DNA from 3 places in the Paenibacillus sp. NPDC057934 genome. Region 2 is predicted to be linked to each of the others. Evidence: predicted binding sites of a transcription regulator. Region 2 holds the regulator's gene; each other region holds the start of a gene.

Region 1 (11,124 bases), on a different contig from region 2:
CAGAATAACCGCTTCCGGCGTATCATCAATAATGAGGTCAATACCGGTGAGAGTCTCCAGTGCCCGGATATTACGGCCTTCACGACCGATAATCCGTCCCTTCATCTCTTCATTCGGCAGCGTTACAACCGATACGGTTGTCTCCGCAACGTGATCAGCTGCGCAGCGTTGAATAGCGAGTGTAATGATTTCACGGGACTTCTTATCCGCTTCTTCTTTCGCCTGCTGTTCAATTTCCTTGATCATTTGTGCAGTTTCGTGGCGAACTTCCTGCTCTACATTGCTGAGAATAATACTTCTTGCATCGTCGATGCTTAGATTGGAAATACGTTCCAATTCAGTCACTTGGTTTTTGTAAATGACATCAATTTGTTGTTGGGTTTCATCGATTCGTTTCTCTTTGTTAGCTACTTGTTCTTCTTTTCGCTCGAGCGATTCCATTTTTTTATCCAGCGATTCTTCCTTTTGCAGCAAACGTCTCTCTTGTCGTTGGATTTCGTTCCGACGTTCACGAGTTTCTTTATCAGCCTCGGTACGGATTCTGTGGACTTCGTCCTTAGCTTCCAATACCGTTTCCTTCTTCAGCGCTTCTGCCTCTTTTCTCGCGTTTTCCACGATGACTACGGCTTCTTTCTCAGCGCTTGAAATTTTAGCTTCTGCAAGGGATTTACGAATAAAATAACCGAACCCAAAGAATAAGGCAGCTACAACGAGAACGACAATGATCCAGGCCAAAGTTGGCATCTGTTCACCTCCTCGTTGGTTCCTCCAAGGTATGCCTTGGGAATTTGTGCAGTTGTTCAACTATCCGTTTCATCACCATACAAAAAACCGGTAACCTCACCGATTGCCATACTGCACATGCTGCACATGCACACTGCCCGCCATATCCGGCGATTACATATCATATGAGTTGTATGCGAACCGCAAACCGAGTCACCTTTTTGGGAAGGAAAAAGGTCTCTTACTTTTGCCGATTCATGTTATATTTTATTATTTATAAAAAGACATTGTCAAGAGAGCTCATCCCTTAAGTAAAGTCAAGTCTAGTAATCCATGAAGTATGAATCCTCTTCTTCGCCTTCTGCATTCTCTTCTTGGAGCAAGATGTTGATCACCTGGCGCACCATTTCTCCCGGAAAACCGCGCCGCATAAGGAAGGCACCCGTCTTGCGCCTTTTGTCGACGACTTCCCCGCGAATCATATTCCACTTCTTGCGTCCTGTCTGGAGTGCACTCGCCAATTCGTCCTCTGGGCTGATATTCTCCAGCGCTTCTGCAATCAGTGACTTGTCGATCCCCTTCTCTCGTAACTCCTGGCGAATCCACATCTTACCCTTGCGCTGGTTCGTGAGGCGCTGCTCCGCCCACTGTTTGGCGTACAGCGGATCATCAATAAAGCGTTCCTCCTGCAGCCGCTGCACCACTTCCGCAATAATAGTCTCTCCTATTTCCTTCTGCCGTAAACGGCGAGCCATCTCCTGTGCGGTTCGTGGCTTGCGTTCCAGATAGCGAAGACCTTCCACGTAAGCCCGCTGGCGCTCATCTGCAACTACAATCTCTTCCAGATCAGCCTTGATAAAAGAATTGCCTGTGATCATCCGGTATTTAATCATAACATCTTCATGAACGGTCATGGTATAAGGGCCGAAATGAATGATATAGCGACGATCCGATTTTTTCTGCCGCTCTACCCGCGTGATTTCAAGTACCCCATCATCCGGAAAATCAGATAGCGCCTGTTCCTCCTGCTCTTCCGGCTCCGAATCAAGTTGTATAACCATGTTGCCTGTCACCTCATTGCAATTATCGTATATCTTCTTCAACGTCTATGATTATGAAAAGACACCCTGTCATGTCGTTCACAGGGCGCCTAATCTTAACGAATATTCAATTCAGACTATTCGATTTCCATCAGCAGATTCTCTTCTTCTTCCTGCTCTGCTGCAATCTCAGATTCACTTGGAGCAGCCACAATCGTTGTCAGATTGCTGGCTTCACGAATCTTGTTCTCAATCACGAGGGCGATTTCCTGATGCTCTTTCAAGAACTGCTTAGCGTTCTCCCGTCCTTGACCAAGACGTTCGCCTTCATAGGAATACCAGGCACCACTCTTGTTTACGATATCCATCTCTGTACCGATATCCACAAGACTGCCTTCCCTGGAAATCCCCTCACCGTACATAATATCCACATCTGCTTGCTTGAACGGAGGCGCTACCTTGTTCTTCACAACCTTGATTTTCGTCCGGTTACCCACAACATCGTTCCCCATCTTGATGCTCTCTACACGACGTACATCAAGTCGAACGGATGAATAGAATTTCAGAGCCCGGCCACCAGGAGTTGTCTCAGGGTTACCGAACATCACACCAATCTTCTCACGAAGCTGGTTAATAAAGATCGCAATAGTGTTCGATTTGTTGATCGCACCAGACAATTTACGCAGAGCTTGAGACATTAGACGAGCCTGCAGACCTACGTGAGAATCCCCCATGTCGCCTTCAATCTCTGCCTTTGGCACCAAAGCTGCCACGGAGTCAACAACAATAATGTCTACCGCTCCACTACGGACAAGCGCTTCAGCAATTTCCAACGCCTGCTCGCCTGTATCCGGCTGCGAAAGCAGCAATTCATCAATGTTCACGCCCAGCTTGCTAGCATATCTCGGGTCAAGCGCATGTTCCGCATCAATAAACGCAGCTTGTCCCCCAAGCTTCTGAACTTCTGCAATTGCATGAAGCGCAACTGTGGTCTTACCGGAAGATTCCGGTCCGTATACTTCGATGATACGCCCCTTCGGAAATCCGCCAATCCCCAAAGCGATATCCAGTGCCAAAGCTCCACTAGGTACAACTTCCACTTGCATGTGGGTGGATTCGCCCAGTTTCATTACAGAACCTTTACCGAATTGCTTTTCTATTTGACGAAGCGCCATCTCAAGCGCCGCACGACGATCTGACAATCAGACCACTTCCTTCACTGTTGTTTATAATATATATAATAACGTGTTTTGAAGACCTTGCCAAGCTTTTTTTCGAACATACATTCGTTTTTTTTGACTTTCGGCCTACCTCTCCCTTTTATTGTAAGCCCCCTTCCGGTTGCAAAAATTAAGAGCGACGCGGCCAGGAGAATGTATCTTCCCATGATTCTCAAACAAAAAACCGCGGCATAGAAAGCTCTGCGCCACGGTTCTTCCGTATGTTTTCAATTATACAACGTCTTCCAAAGGGATTACAAGTCGGAGCCTTCCAGCGGAGTCTCCACCTGCCGCTCCTCCAACCTACGCCAGAGACGGTACAGCAGTGCTTTTACCGAACGCAGCCGGATATTCTCACGTGTCCCCTGCAGATTCAGCTCATACACTTCTGTCTCCCGGTTCCGCTCGGCAATTCCGATAAAGACGAGTCCCACCGGCTTACGCTCCGAATAGCCCGGCCCGGCAACACCCGTAACCGATAGTCCGAAATCACTGTCTGCAATCATTCTCACCTGCTCGGCCAGCACCTCTGCAACCTCGCGGCTGACAGCGCCAGGAGCATTGGTACCCTCCAGAAAATCACTCGGTACGTTCAGGAGCTTCTTCTTGATGTCGTTGGAATAACAAACAATGCCACCTGCAAACATGGATGCGCTACCGGGAATATTCGTAATGCTCTCCATCAGCAGGCCGCCAGTACAGCTCTCCGCCGCACTCAAAGTCAGCCCTGCATCCGCCATCCAGTCCACAATCAATTGTTCCAACGGCACGTCAATGTTCGCATACATGTATTCCGGAAGAATATCCTTAATCTGCTTTTCCAGAACATCCAGCTTCTTCAGCGCGTCATGCTCGGAAGGAGCCTTGGTCGAAATACGGACCGTCACTTCGCCCTCCTTGGCATAAGGAGCAATCGTTGGATCGGTCTGATTACGGATTAAATCAATCAGCTTGTCCTCCAGCAGCGATTCACCGATACCGGCAAACTTGAGCATTTTGGAGTAGATCGGCATTTCGTCCGTCAATGCATGCTGCTGGAGCCATGGCTTGGCCTTGTCCGTGAACATTGGCTTCATCTCACGCGGGGGGCCAGGAAGAACGATATAATATTTATCCTCATGCGCCAGGGCTATGCCCACGGCTAGGCCAGTTTCATTGGGTAACGGGGTGGTGCCTTCAATAATTAAAGCCTGCTTGCGGTTGTTCTCTGTCATTACAATCTTACGTGTGTCAAAAAAGCGCTGTACATGGTCCATGGCCAAGGTGTCGATATGCAGACCACGACCTAGTGCTGCAGCTAGAGCGTCTTTGGTAAGATCGTCTTCGGTTGGGCCGATGCCGCCGGTGAAGAGGATCAGATCCGCACGACCCCGAGCAATTTCGATCGCTTGCTGCAGGCGGCTGCTATTGTCACCGACTACTGTCTGAAAATAAACATCGATTCCTAGTGCGGCAAGTTCTGTCGATAGGAACTGGGCGTTGCTGTTAACGATCTGGCCGAGCAAAAGCTCAGTGCCGACTGCGATGATTTCTGCTTTCATAGCGGGCTGACGCCTCCTGATTATAGAATGGACCGTTCATTATTATGCTTTATGGAGCTGCAGCAGATCCTTGTTCTTGACAAAATAATCGATTCCCGAATAAATCGTGATCAACGTTGCGGCCCAGATAGCGATATCGTCAACCGGAATACTGATGAACTGAAACGGGAAATTATTGAGCAACAGCAGGGAGATGGCGACAATTTGAACAACCGTCTTGATCTTACCCCATTTGCTGGCAGCCACCACCTTGCCTTCAAGCAGCGCAACCTGACGAAGGCCAGTGACTGCAAATTCGCGGCTGATAATGACAATGGCGATCCAAGAATCGCATCTGCCCAGCTCCACTAGCGAGATAAGCACAGCGGTAACCAGCAGCTTATCCGCGAGCGGATCGAGCAGCTTGCCAAGATTGGTGACCATATTATACTTCCGGGCGATATAGCCATCTATTCCATCTGTGCTGGCTGCCAGCAAGAAAATCACCGCCGCTACCAGATGGTTAACAGAAAGCTGGAATGAGCCCCAGTGCAGCGGCTCTGGATAGAAACTGTAATCCACCAGCAAAAAAAACATCATAATAGGGATAAGACAAATACGAGCAAGCGTGATGCGGTTGGGTAAATTCACTGAAGTTCCTCCCCTGATCAATCATCCAAATCGTGTTCTAACCATTTCTTACGCAAGTATATTATAGCCATAAAACGGCCGCAGGCAATAGCGGCTGTCCCATCTCATTTATCCCCAAAATGTTGTGGGCGCCATGGACAGTTGGCTGGATTCTACTCTCTCTATCTATTCAAATAACTGCTGCAATATCCATATGTAATTTGAGCCACAAGAGCAAGCAACCATCCCTATTGCTATGATGATGCGAATCCGAGATGTTTATACTCTCTCTTTCGACAAAAACAGAAAGCACCCCGCAAGCTTGCGTGCTGGTACAGCACAGCGGGGCACAAGTATCTTACTTTAAATTGTTAAACTGCAAATCAAGCGGTAAATCAGCTTTGCGCAGAATCTGGATGATTTGTTGCAGATCATCACGGCTTTTTCCAGTTACCCGGATTTGGTCACCCTGGATTTGGCTCTTCACCTTCAGCTTGGAATCACGAATCAGAATATTGATCTTCTTCGCATTATCCTGATCAATCCCTTGCTTCAGACCCAGGCGTTGACGTACTGTTCCCAGCGACGCAGGCTCTACCTTTCCGAAATCCAGATTCTTAAGGGTAATGCCGCGTTTCACCATCTTGGACTGCAAAATGTCGATGACGGCGTTCAGCTTATATTCATCCTCAGAGGAAATAATAAGCGCATCCTTCTCCAGTTTCAAACTACTTTTGCTGTTTTTGAAGTCAAACCGATTATCAATTTCCTTCTCTGTCTGATGAACAGCATTAGTTAATTCCTGCATATCCATTTTTGATACAATGTCAAACGAACTTTCCGAAGCCATTACTTCACGTCCTTTGCTTACATTTATTCTTTTATTATTATATGAGAAAGATTTGTCCAAGTCTAATTATGGAAGAAAACTATGACCCGACATACAAAAACAGCCCCACAGTGTGGAGCTTTGCCCTTCCTACAAAAACACGCCTCCCGAAGGCATCAAAAGCTCGGGAGACGCTTGATTCCCTGAGTGCAGGACCTATCTGCTGCGGGAAGGTGACCGAAACATGTCCAGAATCCCCAGCACAATATGCGCCAGTCCGAACCCGAGGATTCCATAACCCCAGGCATTTGGTGTCAGGTAATATCCCAGGAGCGTAACGATTACACCCAGTCCTGCTACAATCCAGCTGACAGTCATGATAGAATACACCTCGCTTTGGCGTAAGAACTGTAAATCATTCTTATGTTCCCCATAAAGCCAAAGCCTATGCATTCCTGCCGTTTACTCGGTTGAAGTGGTTTCCGAATTCGTTGTACTGCTATCCGTTGTACCACTGTTCGCAGAACCATTACTGCCGGATGATTCATCCAGCTCAAGCAAAATGCGGGACGAAGACTTACCGTCTGTCACCTGTTGACCATTAACCGTAATGATTGTTGCTGGCGAATAGCCGGATTTGATGTACATTCCTGTGCTATCAAGCGTGAATGTCATATTATCTCCAGCCGCAGTATTGCCAAAGGAAAGCTTCTCACCCTTGGAGTTAGAGCCTTTATAGACCTCAAGCCAACTGACTCCATTTGCTGCAATCTTCACCTGCACCGCACTTCCTGGAGAAGCAGACACTTTAAAGACTGTGCTCTTACCTGACTTGCGATCCTCAGTGACCGTAACGGCCTGTGGAGGCGGCGTCGGCGAAGGGGTAGGCTGCACTGTAGGCTCCGGCGTGGGTTCCGCACTGGTAGTCCCCTCAGTGGCTGTAGGCTTGGCTGTACTGCCCACTGCCGGTGGTGGAGTCTGAGCTGTCGCTGGGTCCTGCTGAGCATCTGTTAGCTTGGTCGGATCAACCTGATTGGATTCGCCTTTATTCAGATTAGATGCATACATATAGATGACAACAATAATCAGGACTGGAAAAGTCCACATTAATAGCGTCGGCAGCCACTTGGCGTTACGTTCCGTCTCGGGTCTGCGGCTACGCTTTTGAATGACCGTTTCCATTGGGGTCGCTTCCACCGGAGGTGCTGGTACATTACCATGTTCCTCTAGCAACTCGTCAGGGTTAATCCCCACTGCTTCCGCATAGGTTTTGATGAACGCCCGGACATAAAAACTTCCAGGGAGCACCTTATAATCCCCCGCCTCGATGGCTTCCAAATATTTTTTTCTGATCTTCGTAACTTCCTGGACATCGTCAAGACTCATGCCTTTTTGCAGGCGCGCCTCCTTCAACTGCCGGCCCAGTTCCGACATACCATCACCTCCTTGTTCTCTCATGTTTATAGGTCCTCATTGTAGCTTCCGGTGAATGTCTCGTACAAAATCTCCTCGGTAGGAGAATTTCGCAGTTCAATAATGATATCAAAATCATCAAAGCTGTACTCCGATTCACGCACAAAGATATCCGGATGCTCAATAACCTTCGTGCTTGGCATGCCCATCACATTCTGCAGTAGATTGTAATGCTTCTCATTGGAACGGATCGTACTGACGATCCCATCAATAATAAACACATTATGAGGGTTCATCTCATCCTCTGCAAGCTGGCTGCGCACGGTCTGCCTTAAAAGTGTCGAGGACACGAAGGTCCATCTCTTCATTGCACAGACACTGCCAGCTATAATGGACTCCGTCTTGCCTACGCGCGGCATCCCACGCAGACCTATTACCTGATTGCCTTCACGCTTAAACAGTTCACCAAGAAAATCCACCAGAAGCCCCAGCTCATCCCTCGTGAACCTGAACGTCTTGCGGTCATCCGAATCCCGATCTATATATCGTCCATGCCGAACAGCCAGCTTGTCCACGAGACGTGGAGGACGCAAAGCCGTAACGGTAATATTATCAACCTTTTTAAGCATTTCGCCCATCAGCATAATCTTCTCTTCGTCATTCGTCTCGAGCAGCATCCCCCGAGTCTTGCCTTCTACACCGTTAATTGTAATAATGTTGACTTCCAACATCCCGAGCATAGAAGCGATATCACCGAGCAGACCAGGTCTGTTCTTATGTATCTTATATTCCATATACCACTGTTTATGTTCCACTTGTACACCTCATAGATTCCTTTTCCCTGCACCTGTCCAGACGTCAAAAAAAGCTCTGAATCGACAAAGCGCTACATTGCACGGGTCATATTAATGATATATAAAAAAAAAATGAAAGGCAAGGTCACTCCTGTAATAATTACAGAAAAGCTCCCCGAAGGGAGCTTTTTCCGCGAGCTTATGCGTGGTTTTTAGCCAGCCTGACCATGAGTTTAGCAATTGTTTGCTTCTCTTCGTCATTGCCGACATCCCACAGCTCTTTGATCGCCCGGTTCGAAGAGTTCGCTGGGTCAACCTTGTCGTCGAGGAATTCCCCGATTTCAAATGCCAGCTTGGAGATAGTGTCTTCACTCATCCCGATCTTCTCGGCCTGAACGACCCGTTCACCCAGAAATTTTTTCCAGGTATCGAAGTTTTTGATTACCGTATTCTCTGTTGACATCTTAAATCCTCCTTCATGGTTACGGTCAGCTCCTTCGTTTGAGCGAAAGAACCGCCGTCTTGCGTGAGATTTAAAATCAACAGTAATAATATGTCTCGGATACGGAGTTCTTATGCTGGAGCTTTTCTCCAAAACCGAGGCCTCTAGGTAATCCAGCCCCCGTTCGGGCTGATAACTTGTCCTGTAATATACCCGGATTCAGGCAGCGCCAGAAAATACACCAGCGAAGAGATTTCATCAGGCGCCCCAAGCCGCCCTACAGGAATCTCTTCCTCCAGCATGCGCACTTCCTCTTCCTGCAGATTCGCCAGCATCGCCGTATTCACGGCGCCTGGTGCCACGGCATTCACCGTGACACCGGAAGGCGCCAGCTCTTTGGCCAGCGCCTTGGTGAAAGCATTGATGCCGCCTTTGCTGGCGGAATAGGCCACCTCGCAGGAAGCGCCGGAAATCCCCCAAACAGAGGATACATTAATAATTCGTCCAAAACGCTGTGATACCATATACGGCATGAAAATTTGACTACAGAGGAATGTCCCCTTCAAATTAACCGCCATAATCTCATCCCATTCCTCTTCAGTGAGGTCTGCGAGCATCCCGTAATGAGCTTTGCCGGCATTGTTAACGAGGATGTCTGGCTGAAGTCCACAGCTCTCCAGTTTTTCTGCCATACGCAAAAGCTGACTGCGGTCTTTGACGTCCGCAGTCACTGTCAGCACTCTTGCCCCCAGGGCCATGCAGCGGCGGGCAACGTCATTCGCCGCTTCATGAGAGTTCATATAATGGATCACAATATTCATGCCCACCGATGCAAAGCGTTCGGCAATAGCGCCGCCGATCCCCCCGCTTCCACCGGTAATAAGCACAGTCATTTCTCCTATCGGCTTGCTGTTCTCTCCCGGTAACGGCATTAAGGGCTCACCACCAGCGAAACCGCCAACTGTTCCCAGTCTATATGGCTACGCAGACGTTCATTGACCTCATCCAGGGTGATGGATTCATACAGCGGGAGCACTTCAAAGAGATCTCCACCACGGAACTGGTAACGTGTGAATTCATGGGCAATATTTTCCGGAGAATTCAGCATGCGGAGATAGCCGCCGATTTTCTTTTTGCGTGCCCGTTCAAAATCCTTCTCGGCAAATCCGGATTGTAGAAATGGTTCAATCTCTTCCTTAATCCGCTTCAGCAACAAATCAGGGTCCTTCGTATCGCCGCCGATAGCGGAGAACGCATATTGCGGCGAGCTGTTGAACTCATGACCGAAGCTGTCGGAGATCAGTTCTTCGTCATATAGCTTCTGGTACAATGCCGTACTGCTACCCAGCAGCAGATCCAGCATTAGCTTGGTCGTCAGATCCCGGCGTACGGCGGCTTCGCCAGCAAGGCCGAGTTCCTTCTCTTTGAAACCGAACAGGCACTTCGGCATGGAGACAGCCAGCTTGCTCTCTTTGCGCTTGGTGGCTACCTGCTCTGGTTCTTGCTCAAAGATGCGTTCAATCTCGCCCTGTTTATCATAAGATTTCCCCGCTTGATTGCTGCGGATGAGCTCAAAAACTTTCTCCGGCTCAACACCACCTACGACGAACAGCAGCATGTTGCTCGGGTGGTAAAACGAATTGTAGCACGTATACAATGTTTCTTTCGTAATGGTCGCGATAGACTCGATGGTCCCGGCGATATCGATATGAACCGGATGCTTCGCATACATGGCTTCAATGAGGCCAAAATAGACGCGCCAGTCCGGATTGTCCGCGTACATATTGATCTCCTGACCGATGATACCTTTCTCCTTCTCCACATTCTCGTCTGTGAAATAAGGCCGCTGCACAAAGTCAACTAATGTGCTTAGGTTGGTCTCAATATTCTCTGTTGCCGAGAACAAATAAACTGTCTGGTCAAAGCTTGTAAATGCATTCGCTGAAGCACCGTTGGAGGCAAAAGTAGCAAAAATATCGCCTTCCGGCTCCTCAAACATTTTATGCTCCAAAAAATGGGCAATCCCGTCGGGAACTGTGGTTTCTTCCCCGCCGGCTACCCGGAAATGATTATCGACCGATCCGTATTTGGTGGCAAATGTCGCATAGGTTTTGGCGAACCCTGGCTTAGGCAGTACATACACCTGCAGTCCATTGTCCATCACCTCATGATACAATGTTTCTTGAAGCTTATCGTAACGTAACTGTTCCACCGCTATTCCTCCTTCTGCCCTGTCAGGAAATAAATCGTGTCGAGTTGGAACGATTCCGCAGCGGCCTTAACATCGCCAGATCCGATTTGTTCCACTTGCGTCAGCAGTTCCTGCGCAGACCGGTCTTTTCCGGATAACTGGCGGTTAAAATCAAATGAAATCAGCTCAAAGGCGGAATCCTGAATCTCCGAAAGCAAATTGCGAATCATTGCTTTGGTCTGACTCAGCTCCAGATCGCTAATGTTACCGCGTTTCAGTTCATCGAGCTGTTGGCGGATAATATCCACCGCTTTGCTGTAAT
Region 2 (11,124 bases):
GGGTTCGTCAGTATGGATCGGGCACCACCCAAAATCCAGCGCTGGGCCTGTGCCAGCTTGTCATATGTAAAGGAACGATCGATTCCCTGAACGACATACTGTGGCGATTCTGTCACAATATTCAGACCGGCCTCTTCACAAGCCTGCTTGAGACCCTTTTCTCCAAGTATCGCCACGGATGCCCCCGGCGATTCCTCGGCAATATAGCGGGCAGCCGCCAGCGAGGATGTGCATACTTCATCAGCCTTGGCTTCGATTCCCATACCTCGCAGATGTGCCGCCACGTCCTCCGCTGTACGCGAAGAATTATTAGTTACGAACAAGAAGGGGACTTTGGCTTTTCTTAAGCCAGCAATCAGGCTATCCGCGCCAGCAATCATCGTATGCCCGTGATATAAGGTTCCATCGAGATCGATTAGCAATCCTGAGATTTTATTCATAGCTTCTCCTTTGCCAATGGCAAGTACTATATTTAATGTTATGAATTAATCATGATATGAAATAAATATTTCCTTATGTTATAAGGCATCCCGATTAATCCAATACAACTTTCACCATAAAGTCTTTATATTTCAACGCACTTTGTCGACCCAAATCGAACCCGGTTTGGGTTCCGGCATTTTTTGGACAAGGCTGTCAGTTCCTGCGCTTTCCCGGAAAATAATTATTTTCCGGGCGCTCTTCGGCACACCGGAAATGTGCAGAACTCTTCGGCCAATAGTGTCTCCGGAAAAACGGCTTGTGCCTCTTCCTGAAGCGGAGCCAATTCATCAAATGAAATGTACCGGGAACTGAAATGGGTTAAGAGCAAAGAACGTGCTCCGGCTTCGCGGGCAGTCTCCGCAGCCTGCCTTGCCGTACTATGATAATACTGATGGGCCATTTCTGCCAGATCATGAGCAAAAGTGGCTTCGTGGATCATCAGGTCCGCATCCAGTGAAAGGCGAAGGGCTTCCTTACAGGGTCTTGTATCCCCAAGCACTGTTACGATACGTCCGCGCTTCGGCTCATTGACAACATCGGCAGGCTGGATCACTAGACCATCCGGTGTTGTTACGGCTTCCCCTTTCTTCAGCTTGCCGTACAACGGGCCCGGTTTAAGTCCATAGCCCAGCAGACGTTCAGTGTTGAGGCTACCGGGGCTGTCCTTTTCCGTTACACGGTATCCGTAACTGTCAATCCGGTGTTCAAGCAGGCCCGCCTCCACACGAAAGCTCGCATCCTCGAACACAACTCCCCCGGTATGCTCCACGACCTCAAGCTTATAAGGGATGCGGGACTGGCTGACGGACAACGAGATCTCGAGATAAGCTTTCAACCCTGGAGGTCCATATACAGTCAGTGGGCCAGTGCCCCCTTGATAGCCGCGACTGGAGATTAGTCCAGGCAGTCCGAACAAATGGTCACCATGCAAGTGAGTGATGAAGATCTTCTCCAACTTGCCTAGTCGCAGCGGGGAGCTAAGTACCTGATGTTGTGTCCCCTCCCCGCAATCAAACATCCAGAAGCTACGCCGCTCTTCCAGCAGACGCAAGGCAATCGACGTCACGTTTCTTTGCAAGGTCGGCACCCCGGCATTGGTTCCTAAAAAGTATATTTCCATAGCTCTCCTCCTTTCTGTGCATTGTGTCTTGCCCGTTCTTCTATTATTCCAGCAAAAAACCTCCCGTAACCGGGAGGCTTCGCCGGAGAGGACTTATAATCACCCTCATTCCGGCTATCATCAAGAAGAAATTACTGCTTCTCTACGTTAAAATACTGCGCTTCAGGATGCGCGAATACCATCGCAGAGACAGAAGCTTCCGGTTCCATCATGAAGCCCTCAGTCAGCTCAACGCCGATATCTTCAGGAGACATCAGTTTGAACAGCGGCCCCTGATCTTCCAGATCCGGGCAAGCCGGGTAACCAAAGGAAACACGAATCCCTTGATAACGGGCGCCATGACGTTGCTTCATGGTCAGATCCGCAGGATCGGGGAAGCCCCAAGTATCCCGCATCATGTGATGGACACGCTCCGCCAGACCTTCCGCCACCTCAAGAGCAACTGCCTGCAGTGCATGGGAGCGCAGATAATCGCCCTTATCCTTCAGCACCGTGGACATTTCACGAACGCCGTGTCCAGCCGTCACCACAAGGAATCCAACATAATCCATAATACCGCTATCGACTGGCTTCAGGAAGTCGGCCAGACACAGGAATGGCTCAACCCCTTGACGAGGGAAAGTAAAGGTATGCAGTACCTTGGAGGTATCCTGCGGATCGTAGATCAGAATATCATTGCCCTTAGACTGGGCCGGGAAGAAGCGGTACATCGCATGTGGCGTAATCGTTCCGTTCACCATCGCTTGATGCAGAATATCATCTACCGTCGCCTTTAGATCCACTGTACGCTTGTCCCCTGCAGCGAGCAAGTTTTCCACCGAGCCCTTAAGTCCGAGATGGTGGCCCAGCAGCATCTGCAAGTTCACATAAGGAACGATATGCCCCAGCGGATAATTGCGCAGGACATGACGATCCAGATCCGGTGGTGTAAAGACCGGTGCATCCGGTGAGATATTCGAGCGAACCGCACGGGTCAGCTTTGGCAGTTCTGTCTTCACCGCTACAGTAGCACCTGCTTCAGCTTCGGCACGAACCTCTTCTTCAATCTTGGCCCGTTCCTCCGGATTCATGAGCCGGTTGGCAATATCCAGTCCATCCATGGCGTCCTTAGCGTACAGCACCAGTCCATCATATTCTGGACGAATGCGAGTCTTGGTGAATTTGCGTGTCAACGCGGCGCCACCGACCATGATCGGCACATCGATCCCAGCGTTCCGCAAATCCTGTGCGGTCAACACCATTTGCTGAGCCGACTTCACCAGAAGTCCTGAAAGGCCAATGGCATCTGCTTTTTCGCGCCGGAACGCTTCGATGATGTTTTCCGGTGGTACTTTTATACCCAAATTGACGATCTGGTAACCATTGTTGGACAGGATGATCTCCACCAGGTTTTTGCCAATGTCATGCACATCCCCTTTGACGGTGGCCAGCATGATCTTTCCTTTGACCGCAGTCTCGTCCTTCTCCATAAACTGCTCCAGATGTCCAACTGAAGCCTTCATAACTTCCGCGCTCTGCAGCACCTCAGCCACGATCAGCTCATTGTTGTTAAACAATCTTCCGACCTCAGACATACCAGCCATGAGAGGACCGTTGATAATCTGCAGCGGCGACGCTTTGGTCAGTGCCTCGTTCAAATCAGGAATCAGACCTTCCTTCGTCCCTTCAACAACATACGAAGCCAGACGCTCGTCTAACGAGAGATTGGAGATTTTCTCCTTCTTCTCGATTTTCTTGCCACGAAATGCAGCGACAAAGGCGGACAGGGTATCATCGTTCGTATTATAAATCAGTTGCTCAGCCAAGATCCGCTCAGCTTCAGGAATGGAAGCATAACGCTCCACCTTCTCAGTATTCACAATAGCGTAGTCAAGTCCAGCCTTGGTGCATTCATACAGGAACACGGAGTTTAACACCTCACGCCCTGCTTCAGGCAGACCAAATGAAACGTTACTGATCCCAAGGATCGTATGAACGGAAGGCAACGCCTCTTTGATCATGCGGATCCCATCAATCGTCTCCTTCGCGGAACCGATATACTGCTCATCCCCTGTTCCAACCGGGAAGACCAGCGTATCAAAAATAAGATCCTCCGAAGACAGACCATACTTGTTCACAAGCAGATCATGGGAACGTTTCGCTACCGCCAGCTTGTCTACCGCTTTGATTGCTTGTCCACTCTCATCAATTGTTCCGACGACAATAGCAGCACCATATTTATGGATCAACGGCGTGACATGCTCAAATTTTTCTTCACCATCTTCAAGATTAATGGAGTTAATGATCGCTTTACCCTGGCAATACTGCAAGGCAAGGTCAATAACCTTCGGGTCAGTCGTGTCAATCATAAGCGGAACCTTAACCTTCTTAACCACGAGTTCCAAGAACTCCTTGATATCTTCACTCTCGTCACGGTCAGGGTCCTGTACGCAGACGTCAACTACCTGTGCACCACTCTTGACCTGGGCCCGGGCAATTTCAGAAGCTTCCTCATACTTCCCTTCCACGATCAGGCGCTTGAACTTCCGTGAGCCCAGTACATTCGTACGCTCTCCGACCATGTAAGGACGGTTGCCATCCTCGACATAGACTGGATCAATCCCCGACAAAGCAGGCGGATGTGTGCCGTTCAGCTCACGTGGCGGGAATTTCGATAATTCTTCTACCATGGCCCGGATATGTTCCGGTGTTGTTCCGCAGCAGCCGCCTGCGATATTCAGCCAGCCCTTTTCGGCGAACGCACCAATCTTACGGGCAAGAGAATCCGGTGATTCATGATAATGTCCGTTCTCGTCCGGCAGACCCGCATTGGGGTAACAGCTGATGGCAGATGATGAAATATCCGCTAGCGTGCGGATATGATCGCGCATGAACTCTGGTCCAGTCGCACAGTTGAGGCCAATAGAGATCGGTTTCAAATGCTCCAGTGAAATGTAAAAGGCTTCGATATTCTGGCCAGCGAGTGTTGTGCCCATCGGCTCAATCGTACCCGAAATCATAACAGGCAGTGTAATACCAGTCTTCTCAAAAGCATTACGGATTCCGATACTACCCGCTTTAACATTCAGGGTATCCTGTGAAGTCTCTAGCAGTAGTACATCGACTTCACCATCAATCAAAGCAACTGCCTGTTCCTCATAACTGTCCACCAGTTCCGCAAACGTGACACCGCCGGTTACCGACAAAGTCTTGGTTGTAGGACCCATAGCGCCAACTACATAACGCGGGTGGTCTGGAGTCTCATACTTTTCGACAGCATTGCGCGCCAGCTTGGCAGCTGCCAGGTTAATCTCGCGTGCCCGCTGCGGAATATCATACTCCGCAAGGACGACTGATGTAGCTCCAAATGTATTGGTTTCGATGAGATCAGCGCCTGCTTCCAGGTACTGCTCATGAATTGTCTGAATAACCTCTGGCCTTGTAAGCACCAACATCTCATTACAACCGTCCAGTTCTTCGCCACCAAAATCTTCTCCAGTAAGCGGGACCTGCTGGATCATGGTCCCCATTGCGCCATCAAGAATCAAAATTCGTTGCTGTAAGCTCTCAGCAAGTGTATATTTAGCCACGTTCCTATCCCCCCAGTAAAACATTAGAGTAAGTTTATCAGAATAAAGAGAATTCGGAAAGTCTTCCGTCCGTCTCTGCCGATTCTTAGTTGCTCAAGTCATGCTGTCGTAATTATGGCAACGACTTAACGGAAAGCTCCTTGCTCGGCATGGAATGCTGTGTCCGTGCAGATACATGAGAGGTCACATTGTAAAGCCCTTCCTCGGCAAAGGTTCCTTCTGCGGTATACTTCCCGTCTCCTGTCGAAGACCCTTTTAGTTCTATCTTTTCGGTCTTTCCATCTTTGCCAACGATTTCAAAAAGCACTTCCCGGGCATCATCCACAGGTTTACCTTCTTGGGTTACCGTAGCTTCGAATGTAACCGGGCTGCTCACTGTAACTTCAGCCGGGCTCCATTCTAGTTCTACTTTGATCGGCTCCATAGACATATCTACAGAATGACCGGCATGCCCTCTCCCACCTGTCCCAGAGGCGCAGCCTGCCAGTAGCAATGTAAATGCAATACCTAATAATGAGACCGTTTTCTTCGGGTTCAACATCTGAAGCCCTCCTGATATAATGGTTATCTTATTACTAGAGATGCTATATATACTGAACTTAAGATTTTCCTTTCTAGGTTGTACTGTGACTCCAGTGAATGTTTGGACTTTCGGCCGCTGTTGTCCCCGGATTTCTTGATTTATACCACTGATTGCGGTTGAAATCCGGTGACAGCCCATGCTTCCGATGAGAGCTTTCCTGCGGAAAACTTTCAGGCGGACGCTATGCTCCTACAGTTCCAAAATCCCCTTCCGTCACTTCACCATGATCTGAAGTTTTTAAGTTCATTTTTATAGCATCAAACATTGCTGCATGGAGCCCTCGGTGTAATCATTCTCTTTCTATTATACACATTATTCTCAATTTTTCAGGAAGGAAAGACTGCTTCATTAACATACTAGTAATAGAAAAGGCCGCCCCATCCGTAGAAAAACTACTTCTGGAGGCGGTCCTATTCAAAAAGTTCTTTACAGAGTTTGTACCAGTGGAAGAAGCTCTGTTAGATGCCCGATTTCATAGTTCGGCGTAATTGCCGGATCTTTGTCCTTACCGGTACGGTTAATCCAGACGGTTGTAATGCCTGCACTCAGACCGCCAAGAATATCGGTAGTCAGCTTGTCACCGACCATGACTCCCTGCTCCGGTGCAATGTCCAGCAGGCCAAGGGCATGCTCGAAAATCGAAGCATCCGGTTTGCCTTTGCCAAAACTGCCAGAAATCACAATATGATCAAAATAAGGAATCAGTTCCGGCACGCCATCCAGTTTCTCCTGCTGAAGTGCAGGACAACCATTGGTTAGCAGCAACAGCTTCACTTGGCCGCGCAATTGCTCCAATACCTGCAAAGTCTCTTCGTACATATAAGGACGACTGCGGCGTTCGGACGCAAACTTAGCTGCGAGCGTCTCGGCAAGGACCTCGTCATCTACACCAAGCGACGCCAGCCCCCGTCGCCAAGACTCTTTACGGTAGACCGGTGCCAGCTGTTCCAACTGACGGAATTCAGGCTGTTCACCGGCGCTGAAGTTGGCCCAAAGTGCTTCAAACGGATTGATCCCAATCATTTTAGTAAACGAAAAGGTCTCATAGGATTCATACAAGCCCCTGGCTTCCCTACGTACAGCAGCTTCCAACTCATGGGGATCCACTGCGTCTCCTGCACCCTCACAAGCAGAAAGGAACGATTCCTCTACACTGCGTTCATCCCATAGCAGCGTGTCGTCCAAATCAAACAGTACAGCGGTAATCGGCATTTACGTAACTCCCTCTCCCTGAAGTGAACTGCTCTATATTGTTTACAATTGCTCTACCGGAATGTTGTTGACCTTACCGAATTCTTGCAGTCGTTCACCCATAGCAGCCGTGTCATAACGGTTAATCAGCTTGGAGAACATCCACGTGGTGCGTTTGCCTTTATACTTAATCGTGACCGCACTACGCGAAAGTGTGATCTTCTCAATATCGGTAGCAGGCAGCCAACGTTCGCGGTTGAATTTGATGGTAGACAATCTGTTTCGCTCTACCTTCAGGAAAGGACGACGGAAATACAGCATAGCTGCCAGCAGCAAGTACAGCCCAACGCCTAGCCAGTGCATGAAGACGCTACCTCCACTTTGATCCAGAGTACCGATGATCCAATACAGCACACCTAGTGCAACGAGAGCAACGGGCAATATGATATTGCGACCCTTGAATACATCGCTGGTCTTTGTAGTGGAGTTCGCGGAATGAATAGTATCCTTGCCCTGTTTCTTTCTTTGCTTATTGAGTTGCTGTGAATTGCGTTGAACCATTCTTTCCCAAGAACGGGCCATGTCATTTCCCCCTAGTCATCCTGAAATATCTATGAAAAGAAACAGAGGGTTCATGCGAAGCCTCTGCTTCTTGTTCAGCGCTTATTTATCTACAAACTCAATAGTATCCAGTTGGGACCGGAAATTGCTGCGGATATTACCCAGGTAAATTTCACGTAGCTTGGCGCGTTCAGCCATTTCCTCTTCATTCAGGCCTTCGCTCTTCTGCTTGCGTGCCAATTCATTAATTCGTGCAACCAATACATCTATATCCAACGATTTCGCCTCCCTAATAAATTCATTCTAACTTTGCCATGAGAAAAAGAGCTTGTCAAGGTTTACCCCCTGCAAGCTCTAAGCTGTTTCTATCTATGATCATGATGTTCTTAAAATAACGGCACTGTTATAATATCTCCTGCTCGAATATGACTGTCCGTCAATTGGCTCGATCGTTTAATTCCTTCTATATATACGGCTGTCTTCATATTGGCCGGTTTATTCTTGAGAGCAATGCTCCAGAGTGTATCCCCTGGTGCAACAACCACTTTCTTCTCCTGCTTCGCAAGATTAACGGGTCCAGCAAACACATTACCAACTACTGTAAATCCTGCAATAATCAGCAGTAAAAAGAGAGCTATCTTATAGAAGTTAAATTTTCTTAACAACAGACTTAATCCATCCGACAGTACCTTGGCGATTTCTTGAATTCTATTTATTACTCCGGAACCTAAAGTTTGTCCTGCAGAGTTAACTTCTGTGCCCTCGTCATAGATGCTATGGTATGTACTGTACTTTAACATGATTCATCATCCTCCAAACACTTGTTCTTACTTTCAAAAACAATATAACACGAACATGTGTTTTGATCAATACTAATTTCGAACAATCGTTCCCCTATTTATAATTTACCTTTTTGGATGCAAAAAATGCTCCTGACATGCAAATTCCCCTTGCTGCTCCTGCTCATTTCTTCAACATGCTAGTCAATTATTGAAGATACGGTTGTCCTTCCCGTTCTCACCCCTGTTCCCCTCTCTTAAACTATTGATAACGTTAGAACTTATGTTTGTGCGAACGGCAGTTCTATGTTATAATTTTCCCAAACATTACTATATGGGGTTGATTCTGATGTCAAAGATTTCGAGTCGCCAGCTGGCGATCCTGGAATTTATACGTAACGAAGTCCGCAGCAAGGGTTATCCTCCTTCCGTACGGGAAATCGGTGAAGCTGTAGGGCTCGCCTCCAGTTCCACGGTGCACGGTCATCTGGACCGTCTTGAGAAGAAAGGCCTGATCCGCCGGGATCCGACAAAGCCGCGTGCCATTGAACTGCTTGGCCAGGAAGACTCGGAAAATGTCCATCAATTTGCCCAGACGATTACTCGTGTTCCAGTTGTAGGTAAGGTTACCGCCGGGGTGCCTATCACCGCAACGGAGAACATTGAGGACTATTTCCCGCTCCCAACGCATTATGTTGGTGACAACAAAGTGTTCATGCTCTCTGTTCTTGGTGACAGTATGATTGATGCTGGCATTATGAACGGCGATTATGTCATTGTGCGCCAGCAGCAGACGGCAGACAACGGTGATATAGTTGTCGCTATGACTGAAGAGGATGAAGCTACCGTCAAGACCTTTTATAAGGAACGTGATCATATTCGCCTCCAGCCGGAGAATCCATCCTATGAGCCACTTCGCCTGAATCGGGTAAGCATTTTGGGCAAAGTCATCGGATTGTTCCGGGATGTCCACTAAACTATCATTAATGACTCTATTAGAAGGCTGTTCCGTCCTACGGAGCAGTCTTTCTCCTATACCCTCTCACTTTCACGGAAATATAAGCAGCAGTATAAATCTCGATAGGTTGATACTAATGTCCTCTCTAATTCTTTGATAAAACCTTACATTTTATTTTCCATCACCGCTTCGCATTAACGACACCCACACTCCGCACATATCCTGATTGTAAAGGAGTGCTGATCTCATGCCCAATTACCGAATTATCGTCGATTTGACACAACGGATGCTTTATTTGCTGGACAACGATTCTGTCGTCAGAGGTTTCCCTGTTGGAATCGGAACCATGCTAACTACAACGCCAGAGGGAGATTATACGATCATTAACAAACAGCCCAATCCCGGGGGCCCTTTCGGTGTGTTCTGGATGGGACTTTCCAAGCCGCATTATGGCATTCACGGGACGAACGACCCTTCTTCGATCGGACATCTGGTCTCGCACGGATGTATTCGAATGTTTAACCAGGATGTACTGGCACTTGCTGCGCTGGTCCCCATTGGGACTCGAGTGACTATCCGCCGTTAAACGCCTGGTGTTAGAATATTTGACATGCAAAAAGCCGTCAGACATGGTCTGGCGGCTTGAACATGGGGATGTAATCAAATTAAATCCAGAAAGATTTAGTGATGATAACCAGCAAGATGAAGAGAACCAAGATCGCAGCAGTAGATGTGCCCAAACCGTATCCACCAGCAAATTGACTCATGAGTAATTCCTCCTTTTCTATGAAGAAACCAGGTTTTGCAGCAACAACAGGTCGGCCCTTAGGATAGGGTGATTTTTCTTACCGGCTAGCTTATTGTCAGTTTAGTTCAGCTTTCTCTTTATTAGATCCAGCAAATGCTCAAAATGATCACAAGCAGAATGTAAAGCACCAAAATCGTTCCTGTAGATGTCCAAGGACTAACTACCGGTCCACAATGTTCTGCACCCATGTGAATTCCTCCTTCAGATTAATGACTACAGAACAGAATATGTAACAATATCCTACTAAGTATGGGCAATTTGGAAAAGAAAATGTACTTCTGCATTAGGGGTGAAAGCTTACATATGAGGGGAATGTAGAAGGTCCACACAGCGGAGGGTCTTATTTATTTCTAGCGGGCAAGTATAGTACACTGGTAACAAACCAATGTTCGGAGGGTTCCCACCATGTGCGGACGTTACACCATTACAGTCTCTATAGAAGAACTAATGCTGAGGTATCTTACGAATGATGCCAGCATCCCTTACTACGCCCCCAGGTACAATGCCGCTCCCATGCAGCATATTCCGGCTGTGATTCACACAGGCACCGGCAACCGAATCGGTGAACTCCGTTGGGGCCTTGTCCCATCCTGGGCGCAGGATGACAAGATCGGCAGCAAGATGATTAATGCACGTGGAGAATCTTTGTTGGAGAAAGCCTCGTTCAAGAAACTTGTGGCGACGCGGCGGTGCCTGATCCCTGCAGACGGTTATTACGATTGGAAAAAGGAAGACGGTCGCAAACAGCCCTTGAGAATTGGCATGCGAGACAGCGGTATTTTCTCCATGGCTGCTCTATATGATATATGGATGGACCCCAGAGGCCAGAAGCTAGCCACCTGCACGATTATCACGACCACACCCAATACATTAATGGCAGAGATTCATGACCGAATGCCTGTAATTCTGCGACCGGAAGACGAGAGCGACTGGCTCGGACGGGACAACCACGATGTCCAGAATTTATTAAAGCTGCTTAAGCCATATGACTCTGCCAAAATGAGAGCATACCCTGTAGCCTCCGCTGTCGGTAATGTTAAAAATGATTATCCCGAACTATTGAAAGAGGCTG
Region 3 (11,124 bases), on a different contig from region 2:
TCCGGCTCCACTCTGATGACAGCAACCTAATTCCAAGCTCGGTAGCATAAAAGGCTGCAATTTGTTCCGCATCTATGATTTCAACCTGCTCCGGCGTCAAAATTGCCACCTCTTGCAGCCGGGCTAACGTCTCTTCCACTTCAACTTGAGTCACAGTCATGTCCAGGGGAATATGCTGCATCACCGTATGGTATGCCGTTCCCCGTTCTGCAGAGGTAAGGCTGCGCCGCTCCATGAACTTAGGCCGCCGCAAGCGCAGACTGTCCCGGTATGGCGAACTAACAACAGCTTCTGCTTCACCGCCAGATCTGCTGTGGTCCTCGTACAGATCATAAGATGGCTGTTCTTGCATGGATAGCAGCGTTTTCAGCTCCGTAACTGATGTCTTGGCGGGTATGCGGGAAGCCGCAACATATGGATAGGTCCAAGCGAGTCTGCTAGCAATCTCGTCTCTGGCTGTTGTACCAAGCTCCGGTACAGACCGTCCTTCCTGCAACGCTGCAAGCGCCAGCTCACGCTCTGCCCCCGCTTCACCGTCCTCATCTTTAGCGGAAAATGCAGCTGAACTGAGTCCATTGGAATCCATTACATGAATACTCCAGTGAGAGGCATCGCCATGAAGCACCGTGGATACCGTACCTTCCGAGCCGGACAGCTTGCGTAGGATCGCTGCACCCGGATGGCGGATTAGTGCAGGCCCGACCCAATCGAGGTAGCTGCGCCCCCGGGCCAGCAGATGGTCTGCCAGCAGCAGTTCCTCCCGGCCCTGCATAGCACTCCAGCCCGCAACTTTGCGCGGCAAGTCGCGCACCGTGCCGACCAGGATCATTTTATCCCGGGGGCGGGTCAGTCCCACGTAGAGTACACGCATTTCTTCAGCCAGTAGTTCCAGCCTTGAACGGCGGTTAATCGCTAAATAAGGCAAGGTGGGATAAGTTACCCTCGTCTCCCGATCCACAAAACGCGGACCAAATCCCAGTTCCTTGTGCATCAAAAACCGGGCATGTAAATCCTGGCGGTTAAAGGCCTTGTTCATACCAGCCAGGAAAACAACCGGAAACTCCAGTCCTTTACTCTTGTGAATGGTCATAATTCTGACTCCACTACCCTCTTCGCCGCTGCCGCCCGCGATCCCTAAGTCACCACCGTTTTCCCTCAGACGGGAAATGTACAACAAGAAACGGAACAATCCGCGTGCCGAAGTATCCTGCTCATATTGAACAGCACGGTCATACAGAGCTTTCAGGTTGTTTTGCCGCTGACCTCCACCAGGCAGACCGCCAACCCATTCCAGGTAACCACTTTCCCCATAAATGCGCCAGATCAGGTCGCTGAGGCTACCCTGCCGGGCGGCCAGTCTCCAGCTCTTCAGCTGATCCAGAAAATGCTTGAGCTTGGCTATAAGCTCCAGGGAGAGGCCAGGAACAGATTGGCTCGCTGCCAATTCCTGAATCGTCAACTGACCATCCTGACTAGCAACGTGATCAAGTTCTTCCAAGGAAGCTGCCGGCTCCGCCAAACTACCGAGCGCGTCCGCAATCTCACCTTGACCTGACTCTGCCATTGGCAGCGCCGCTGCGGCAATCTCAGCTTGACCTGACTCTGCTCCCGGCAGCACCGTTGCGGCAATCTCTACTTGACCTAACCCTGCTCCCGGCAGCGCTACTGCGGCCTGCAAAGCTTCATAGAATGTTCCATGACTGCACAGACGGACTGCGGACAGCTCTTCTTCACTCAAGCCAACTACCGGCGAGCGTAATACGCCCGCCAGCGGAATATCCTGCCGCGGATTATCCACTACTTTTAATAGCGAGAGCGCAATTTCTACTTCTGTTGCTTCAAAATATCCCTTGTTCTGGTCACCATAAGCAGGGATACCCTCCATCCGAAGCTCCTCAATCATCAGAGGTGTCCAAATTCTGGCTGAACGCAGCAGGATTACAATATCTCCATATGACACCGGGCGCATCATCTTGAGGCCTTTGTCATAGATGAGCATTGGTGATCCGCCGCTCATTCCAGTCATCACCGAGATCCTGCGGGCAATGGCCCGTGCTTCCAGTTGCGCTGTTTCACTCTCGATGATCTCGCTCTCCAGCGCTGCTTCCCCGTCCCCAGGCTCTTCTTCCGACTTACTGGCACCTGAAGCACCACGATCAATCAGCAACAGTTCCGGAGCAAAATACAGATCGGCCTCCTTGCCTTCCGTTCCGGGAAAACCGGCACCATAGACTAGCTCGGCCCGCTCATCATAGTTGATCTCCGCCACTGTCGCATTCATGATCTGCCGGAAAATCATATTCACGGCATTCACAACCTCCATCCGGCTGCGGAAATTCCGGGCGAGGTCAATGACCATTCCCCCAGAGTTACTGATCGTAGAATCTCCTCCAGATCGAGTCCCATCTGCCGGATGTCCATCCGCTAACTCTACAGGAGCTCCTCCCCTACTACTAAAGCTGCGGTATTTCTCCAGGAACAGACCTGGCTCCGCCAAGCGGAACCGATAGATACTTTGCTTCATATCACCTACCATAAAGCGGTTCCCCGGCGCTTCCCTGGCAATCAAGCGAACAATCTCTTCTTGCACGCTGTTCGTATCCTGATACTCATCGAGCAGAACTTCATCGAACTGGGCTCGGTATTCCATCGCCGCATCGGAGGGCATGGAGTGACCCGGCTGTGAATCCGGGTGACGGAGAATTTGCAGACAATAATGCTCCAGATCGCTGAAATCTACCAGCCCCTTGCCGGCTTTCTCCAGCCGGTAGCGCTCACCGAAGGCTATAACCGTCTCTGCCAGTTCCTTCATCAGCGGCGCCGCTTCATGCAGCTCGGTCAAAAAAGCTTCCGCCGGACGCCCAAATAGGGCATTCTGAAGTTCGGATAGCGTCTTCTTGACGCTTTCCCGCAGCTCCTTGACCATCTCCTGAAGCCCAGGATCTGTGGCATCCTTCTTACATGGCTTCAGCTTTCCGAAGCTTACGCCGCGGAACGCCTCATACAGCTCAGCCCAGGGCCGTTCGTTTAAAGCGGCCTGCAAGCCTTGCACCATGTCCAGATCTGCCGTAAGGTTCTCGGCATATGGAGCAGGCCCTCCCGGCTGCAGAGCTATTTCCCGGCCCTGCAGCAATTGGCTAGCCGCACCGTCCAAGGCTAGCTTCGCCTCTGCGAGGATGCTCTGCACCCATGGTGTGTGCCCCAAGCTCTCCGTATCCGGCAGCGAGAAATCCGCTGCCGTCTCGCGCAGCCACTGCTCCGGCCACGGATGGCTGCGGGCAAAGTCATGCAGCCGCTGGATCAGCGCGTGTACTGCGTCATCCGTTCGTTCGCCGCTGAACCAGTCGGCCAGTGTCACGAACACACTGTCCCCGCCATCTTCCCCGGTCTCGCCATATTTCTCTTCCAGCAGCTCCATCAACAGTTCCTGACGCATCATCTCGGCTTCATGCTCATTCAGAATGCGGAAGCCTGGATCAATCGGAATCAATTGATAGTACCGTCGGATCACCTCCAGACAGAAGGAGTGCAGAGTCGTAATAGAAGCTCTTCCAAGCAAGGCAAGCTGGCGGCGCAAATGCTCATTCCCGCTATCTTCCTCCAAAGCACGGTCCAGCGCCTCACGAATCCGCTGCCGCATCTCCGAAGCAGCAGCCTTGGTGAACGTAGCGACCAGTAGCCTGTCTACGCTGAAGCCATTCTCTTCCCGGCTGATTTTGCGAATAATCCGTTCGACCAATACTGCCGTTTTTCCGGAACCTGCCGCAGCCGCGACCAGGATATCATCGCCGCTCTCCGCAATGGCACGCCATTGGTCATCACTCCAAATGCTGCCTTCGGGCTTATTGTCTATAGCTGGCCTCATATTCACAGCGTCAATCCTCCTTTGCGGGACAGCAGGTCCCAAATGTCATCCTTGCCCGGCTTGCCGAGATGGTTATATCCGCTGCCTTCAATACTCTCATCAAACTGGCACACCGATTTGAAGGAACAGAATGTGCAAGCCGTCTCCTGTTGAATCCGATAGGGCTGGATAGCCACGTCCCCTTCTGTAATCCGGGTACCTATCTCTGCTATCGTCCCTTTTACAGAGGACAGCAGTTGGCCCCACTGCTCCGGCGTGGCTACAGAAGCGCTGCTGTAGAAGCTGCCGTCGCTTTTTACCGCCACTGGAACAATCGCTGAATGCCCCTTGTCGAGTGTAGTGTCCATCAAGGACACGACTTCACGATCAGCCAGCAGCAGACCCTTCATTTTGAACCGCTTCAGCAGTTCCTGCTCCGCCTGCTCGCGGTTCATACCGTTGGACGAAGAGAGTAGCGGATCATGGACATGAAAATAAAGCGTGCCTGCGGGGAGTGCCGGCTTGCCCAGCCATTCCTCGGAATAGGTCAGCAGCACTTCAAGATAGGTCAGCATTTGTAGCGACAAACCGAAATAAACTTCGTGGAGCTTGAGGTCCTTCTGGCTGGACTTATAGTCAATTACGCGCAGCAGAATGCCGTTCTCTCCTTCCGCTTTATCCACCCGGTCAATCCGCCCGACCACTTCCATCACACAGCCGTTGGGCAGTGTTATCCGCAGAGGAGGCAATTCCTTACCCGGTCCAAAATCAAGCTCCAGCCCGACCGGCTCAAAGCTGCCCCGGCGGGCATGTTCACCCAGGATTACGGAAGCCCGGCCCACAATACTTTTCAGCTTACGGGTAATGTAACCGTACCGCTTCGTACTGAGGAGAATCTCGCCCTGAAGCAGCGGCGACAGGCGATCCACCGTCTCCCCGGCTTCGCGCCGGCATTCCTCCGGCGTCAGGCTGGCCCAGCCACGGCCCTGTTCTTGCAGCCGCTGCGCCATTTCACTAAGCGCCGCATGGAACAGCTGCCCGATATCCGGGGCCTGGAGCCTGTACATCTGCCGCTCCTTAAGGCGCAAGCCGTACGCGGCAAAATGAGAGAACGAACAAGCCGAGAACTTCTCCATACGGGATACGCTACCACGCAGCGTGGAACCGCCGTATAGCCTGAGGCTGGTTCCACGCTTCAGCTGAATGCCTTCGTTGCGGTAGAACAGGGAACCCAAGAGCCGCTTCAGGCGCAGCTTCTTCGCTTCCCCTTCGGTACCAGAAGCGAACCAGTTATAGACATCCCACCAGAAAGGCGGAATGTCGGCACCCTGCCGCCACTGTCTTAGTTGCAACATCAAGATACGTAGGCTTTGTTCCGGATCCCCGATAAAGTTCATATGCAGGGGTAACACAACCTGGGCCACTTCATCTGACACCGCAGGCGGACTGGCCGGAAGCTGTCGTTCTGTCAGCTTGCCCCCGAACATCAGTTGCAAATGACGAATCACCTCAGACGGCAGAAGGGCTTTCCCCTCTTCGTCAGCAGTCGCATAGCTGATCCACAACCTATGGCTAGCTGTTGTCAGCGCATTGTAGATCAGGAAGCGCTCGTCAAGCAACTTGCGGGAAGCCCCCGGAGCAAGCTCCAGTCCGACGCTCTCCAGTATCCCACGCTCTCCCTCGGACAAAATGCCGTCTTCTTTGAATTGTGCCGGAACGACACCCTCATTGAACCCAAGGAGAAAAGCATACTTCACACCCGAAGTACGCGTCCGGTCCATGCTGCCTACCAGAACCTGATCCAGAGCCGGTGGCACCAGTCCCATTTTCAGCTCGGCCAGACCCGTCTCCAGCACACCCGCGAACATCGCAAACTCCATTTTCTCCTGGCCCATCATTTCCACGATCTGATCCAGCAGATCAAGCACCGCACTCCAGATCTGGCTGTGCTCACGGGCACTAGCAGCCTTTCCCGATTCCAGTGCCTGAGCGCTCATCTCATCCAGCTTGCCTGCCGTACCTGCATCCTCAAGGAGAATGTATACTGCCCGGCAGAGGTCTTCTCCGCTACGGCTTTTCTTCACCCGCTTCTCAAAATCTCCCAGAGGTCCAACGATGGCCGCCCTACATCTCTCCATTGTGGACAACAATTCTTCGTCTACAGCCCTGCCACCTTCCAGTGAAAGGCTGGGAATGCCCCTCCAGGGACGTCCGTCCGTCCAGCGATACCCCTGAATACCGCATGCCAGCACATAATTCTCCAGATTGTCCATGTCTTCAGTACTCAGGCTGCCGTCATCCGGAAGAAGCAGACCGGTCTTTACACAGCGAAACACATCTTCATAACGCCAACGGCGCCTCACTATATCCAGCCCAGAGCGAATGAATTCCACCAGCGGGTGATGCAACTCATTCACCTTCTGATCGAGGAAGAAAGGTACCTTGTAATCGTTGAACAGCGGAGACACCAGCGATTCATAATCGCTGATGTTTCGCATGAATACCGCCATTTCACCGTATTTGGCACCCTCATCCCGTGCCAGTCTGAGCATTTCGCGCAAGGCCCCTTCCACTTCAGCCCTGTGCGAAACAGCAGCGCCAATAGTAATGGATTCTGTCGTTTCCTCATGGCCTTTCCAACCCAAGCGGCGGTCATAGCCCTGCTCCAGATGGCCGAGCGCAGGGCTATCCTTGAATCGTGGAAGCACTGGAGGCGACAAAAGCTCGTCCCAGACCGTAAGTCCCAGTTCCTCCGCCATACCGCGGAGCTTGATATACGTAACCGCGGCCGGATGGAACAGATCAAGCTCATGCAACCCCCCGCCGGATGGATACGTCTTGTCTAGCGTAAGCGATATTGTCATGCTGGAGGCATGCAGCATCAGTTCCCGCAGCACCTTGAATTCTTGAGGGGTAAAGCCGTGAAAGCCATCCACCCAAACTTCCGCACCCCGAACATAGGAAGACAGCGGAATCTGTTCTGCCAGTTCGACTAGCCGGTCCTCTTCGTCTATATACAGCTGCGACATCTCCTGCTCCAGATCGCTAAATACGATATATAAATCCTCCAGCTTGCTCGCCAAAATAGGGCTATTACCGATAGAATCGCGCATATTGGACAATTGCTCATCCAGATCATTAGAACCAATGCAACAGCGCTTCAATTCGGTATGCAACTGGCTCAGCCGTTCCACAAAACCCGGACGATCCGAGGAGGGTCCGAACAGCTTCAGCTCCTCCTTGCGGCGACTGATGATTTTATAGATAAGCATTTTCTTGCCTTCTTCACTGATCGGAAGACTTGCGCTGCCTCCCGTTTCCTGCCTTACCCGATAGGCCAGCCGCGAAAAGCTCAGGGTCTGGGCGCGGATGCTGCCCCTGGCACCACCAGCCGTGAGCAGGCCCCGTTCGGCCCCGAAGGACCCCTGCTCAGGTACAAGCACAATGATTGGCGCACCAAGCGGCTCCTGCGCTAGCTGAGAGGATATCGACTCCCGTATTTTAGTTGTCTTACCGCTGCCCGAGCGTCCTATTAAAAAGGTTATCGACATAAATAAAGACTCCTCCCATAACAAAACAAAAAATGTAACTCCAGTCACTTACTCGTCCCAACATTATACCATATCCCCCTTCATTCGGAACATACGTTTGGATGATCTTCAAATGTTTTACAACTGTTCCGGGCAGCACATAGCTCCTAACTTTCTACCAAAACGCGCAAAAGCCCGCCGTATCTGATAGATACGACAGGCTCTTGTAACGACAAACCAATTGTAATACTAAGATGATATGCGGAAGCCACTGGATTCCTGCTGTAATGTCCACAATCGGGCGTAAAGCCCACCCCGCTCCAGCAAACTGTCATGACGGCCCTGTTCCACCAGCCTGCCATCCTCCAATACGATGATGTTGTCGGCACCGCGTATCGTTTTAAGCCGATGGGCGACAACAATAACCGTCCGCCCGGCGATCAGGGCGTCAATCCCTTTCTGAATCTCCGCTTCATTTTGCGGATCAAGCGAGGCGGTGGCTTCATCCAGCAGCACTACTGGGGCATTTTTGAGAATGGCACGGGCAATGGAAATGCGTTGTTTCTCCCCACCGGATAGCGTGCTTCCACCCTCACCAACTGGTGTGTCATAGCCCAGCGGCAGCTTCATGATGAATTCATGACAATGCGCCATTTGGGCCGCCTGCCGTACCTCTTCGCTTGTAGCCCCAGGCCGCCCAAAGGCGATATTGTTGCCAATCGTGTCCTGGAACAGGTACACATCCTGAAACACCACCGAAATCGAACTCAGCAGATGCTCAGGCTCCATTTCCCGCAAGCTGCGTCCTCCCAGCAGCACGCGCCCCTCATCTGGATCGTAGAAGCGTGAGATCAGCCGTAGCACGGTGCTTTTGCCGCTGCCTGACGGTCCAACAATAGCTGTAAGGGAACCCTGAGGCAGCGTAATGCTTAGATCCTTGATTACCGGCTTCCCACCGTAGCTGAAGGTCACCTGATGAAATTGAATTCCGCGATCAGCGGGCAGTGGTTCGGTGTTCCCGGTCATTACCGGCTCATGGAGCAGCTCCACAATCCGTTCGCCTGCCTGCTCATTATAGCGGAATTCGGCATAATTGGAGAGCGCTGTGTTGAGCGGATCATAGATACGGGTCCCTATAATCAAGAACACCGCCAGATTCAGAATGCTAATCTCTCCACCCAGCAGAAGCTGGACACCCACGTAGATTAGAAGCGTCAGACCCGCGCGTAAAAGAGCCATTGCTAGCAGAATTACGGGTCCAAATATCCCCTCCAGCTTGATACTTTCCTTCATCAGCACTTTAAATGAATCGTCAAGACGGACAAAACGTTCTCCGGTCAAATTATAGGCCTTCATCACACGTATTCCATTCAGATACTCCTGCAGGCGATTGGCAGCATTCAGTTTAGCCTTCATATGGTCTGCACCAAGCTTGCGCTGCAGCCCTGTCGTCACAACCATGATCAGCAGCGCTACGGGCAAGGCAGCGAACATGCAGAGGGCCATACGCCAATCGAGCAGAATCAGCCCAGCCAGCGCAAGAATCGGCAATACAAAAGCCCCAGCCAGTTGGGGCAACATATGGGAGAGACCGCTTTCTACTAAAGTGAAGTCTCCCATCATCATATTCGCCAGATCGCCAGGATCGCGCCGGGTCAGATACCCCAGTGGGAGCTTCCGCAAATGTTCGGCTAATTCAGCCCGTCCCTGAGCAGCAACCTCATAAGCTCCGCGGTAAGCTGAACGATAAGCGGGAATCTCACTGAGATACATCAGAATCATCGCACCGGCAAGCCCTCCGCAAATCCACCACAGCCGTTCAGTTTGTAATACCGCGCCCGGCGTAATATAAGGTGCAAAAATCAGTCGTACCGCTTCAATAATCAGGGCAAAGGGCAGTACATTCACAAGATTGGACAAGAGCGAATAGAGGACAGGCTGAAGCAATTTTTCCGGATGTCCGGCGGTAATATTGCGTAGCATTTTCATATCAACGCACCTCCTTTTCGATAAGCCAATCTCCGGTATCACTGTAGGTGTGCCACATTTGAGCGTAGAGCCCTTCCATCTGTATCAGTTCTCCGTGATTTCCACGCTCTACGATGGATCCGTTCCGAAGCACGAGAACTTGCTCCGCCCCGCGGATCGAAGACAGCCGATGGGCGATGACGATAACCGTCTTGCCACGCATCAGTTCAGTGAGGGCAAGCTGCATTTTATGCTCGTTCTCGGGGTCGGCAAAAGCGGTCGCTTCATCCAGCACAAGAATCGGCGCATTTTTAAGAATCGCCCGGGCTACGGCAATGCGCTGCTCCTCCCCGCCGGAAAGATAGACGCCCCCTTCACCGATGAGCGTATCATAGCCCTTCGGTAACCTGGAGATAAAATCATCGCATTGTGCCGCTATCGCCGCAGCCTGCACTTCTTCCTGCGAAGCTCCCGGCTTGCCTACGGCGATGTTGGCATAGAGCGTATCATAGAACAAAAAGGTCTCCTGAAAGACAAAAGCGACCGTGTTCATTAACTCATCCATCGCAATCTGGCGGATGTCTACACCTCCGATGCTGATGATCCCGGATTGCGGGTCCCAAAAGCGCGGGACCAGACTCGCTACCGTCGATTTTCCAGACCCTGAAGGACCCACCAATGCAGTCACCTCGCCCTGCCTCGCTCGGAAAGACACCGCACGCAGAGCATCAGCAGCCTGTTCTTCCGGATTCCCGTAGGAGAAGGTCACCTCCGTAAACTCGATGTCAAAAGTACGCGGTGACTGCGGATCTTGTGGAATCGGTACTGGGGCCTGCGCCAAAAGCTGATCCATTCGTGCCACTCCCTCCCCAATATCCCTCGTACTGGAGGCCAGCATCAGCAGTTTGAAGAGTGGTGCAGAGATTCCCGGAGCCATGACTAGAAAGAACAACAGTACTATAGCTAAAGACATATTGTCCGGCTGGCCGCTCAACAGAAAAACACCTACCGGCAAAATAAAGGTGAACAGTGAAGACAACAAGGTTTTGAACATAATGTAGCCATTCTGATATCGGTCTGTAATTTTCAAAGAGTGATCACGATAATTCACCATATCACTGTAAAACTTGCGGAACGAATGGACCGTCTGCCCAAAAACCTTCACCGCAGGCATCCCCCGGATGTACTGCACGGCCGAAGCATTGATCTGTTCCAGGGAATCATAATACAGCTTTATGCCTTCCTTGCCCCTGCTACCCATCATCAACAGCGTTTGAGCAACAAAGCCGAGCAAAATAGGCACCAGACAGGCGATCGCCAGCGGAGGACTCAGCCAGAACATGGCAAAGATCATCACAATGGTCGTCACCAGAGCGCTGATGAGATCGGGCAGCTTATGTGCAATAAAGTTCTCCACCTTCTCTACATTCTGCTCCAGCGTTTTTTTGATGGCTCCGGTTGAGGTCCCTGTGAGGTATCCCAGCGGCAGCCTGCCGAGATGCTCCGTCATCCGCACCCTGAGATTGTACTGAATACGAAATGCTGCAATATGCGAGCACATGCCTCCGGCGTAAAGTAACAGCAATCCTAAGACTAGCCCTCCTAGTGCAATAAGGCCCCACTGTATCATATAGCTTCCATCGGCCTGTCCCGGCGCCGAAGCGTGACGTAGCAGCTCCGCCAGCACGAAATATACTGATATATAGGGCACTAGCATCAGCACGGCACTGGCGGAGGAGAACACACCCGACAGGAACAGAAGAGTTTTCTTCTCCCCGGCAA

What was found. Region 2 encodes LexA, which represses DNA repair genes until DNA is damaged. Its sites were predicted from a motif close to CGAACATATGTTCG; they were not measured.
Region 1: a site for LexA is predicted at 3,039-3,052, ahead of recA (recombinase RecA). Genes of this name have one in related genera too.
Region 3: a site for LexA is predicted at 7,482-7,495, ahead of addB (helicase-exonuclease AddAB subunit AddB). Genes of this name have one in related genera too.

What each region holds. Positions count from the first base shown of each region.
Region 1 covers NZ_JBHVPB010000002.1:615,465-626,588, reverse strand. The annotation lists gene rny (ribonuclease Y) at 1-744, opposite strand, end outside; gene ACFVRY_RS07435 (regulatory protein RecX) at 1,047-1,784, opposite strand; gene recA (recombinase RecA) at 1,901-2,965, opposite strand; gene ACFVRY_RS07425 (competence/damage-inducible protein A) at 3,238-4,524, opposite strand; gene pgsA (CDP-diacylglycerol--glycerol-3-phosphate 3-phosphatidyltransferase) at 4,567-5,154, opposite strand; gene ACFVRY_RS07415 (YajQ family cyclic di-GMP-binding protein) at 5,492-5,983, opposite strand; gene ACFVRY_RS07410 (hypothetical protein) at 6,179-6,340, opposite strand; gene ACFVRY_RS07405 (RodZ domain-containing protein) at 6,425-7,396, opposite strand; gene ACFVRY_RS07400 (DUF3388 domain-containing protein) at 7,423-8,169, opposite strand; gene ACFVRY_RS07395 (DUF3243 domain-containing protein) at 8,369-8,632, opposite strand; gene ymfI (elongation factor P 5-aminopentanone reductase) at 8,776-9,543, opposite strand; gene yfmH (EF-P 5-aminopentanol modification-associated protein YfmH) at 9,543-10,823, opposite strand; gene yfmF (EF-P 5-aminopentanol modification-associated protein YfmF) at 10,826-11,124, opposite strand, start outside.
Region 2 covers NZ_JBHVPB010000009.1:75,718-86,841, reverse strand. The annotation lists gene ACFVRY_RS20775 (TIGR01457 family HAD-type hydrolase) at 1-440, opposite strand, end outside; gene rnz (ribonuclease Z) at 665-1,603, opposite strand; gene metH (methionine synthase) at 1,735-5,196, opposite strand; gene ACFVRY_RS20760 (FixH family protein) at 5,285-5,713, opposite strand; gene ACFVRY_RS20755 (HAD family hydrolase) at 6,182-6,967, opposite strand; gene ACFVRY_RS20750 (hypothetical protein) at 7,010-7,528, opposite strand; gene ACFVRY_RS20745 (DUF896 domain-containing protein) at 7,610-7,783, opposite strand; gene ACFVRY_RS20740 (LysM peptidoglycan-binding domain-containing protein) at 7,894-8,307, opposite strand; gene lexA (transcriptional repressor LexA) at 8,636-9,262, shown strand; gene ACFVRY_RS20730 (L,D-transpeptidase) at 9,492-9,830, shown strand; gene ACFVRY_RS20725 (YjcZ family sporulation protein) at 9,910-10,011, opposite strand; gene ACFVRY_RS20720 (SOS response-associated peptidase) at 10,458-11,124, shown strand, end outside.
Region 3 covers NZ_JBHVPB010000005.1:54,944-66,067, reverse strand. The annotation lists gene ACFVRY_RS12600 (UvrD-helicase domain-containing protein) at 1-3,865, opposite strand, end outside; gene addB (helicase-exonuclease AddAB subunit AddB) at 3,868-7,395, opposite strand; gene ACFVRY_RS12590 (ABC transporter ATP-binding protein) at 7,624-9,363, opposite strand; gene ACFVRY_RS12585 (ABC transporter ATP-binding protein) at 9,365-11,124, opposite strand, start outside.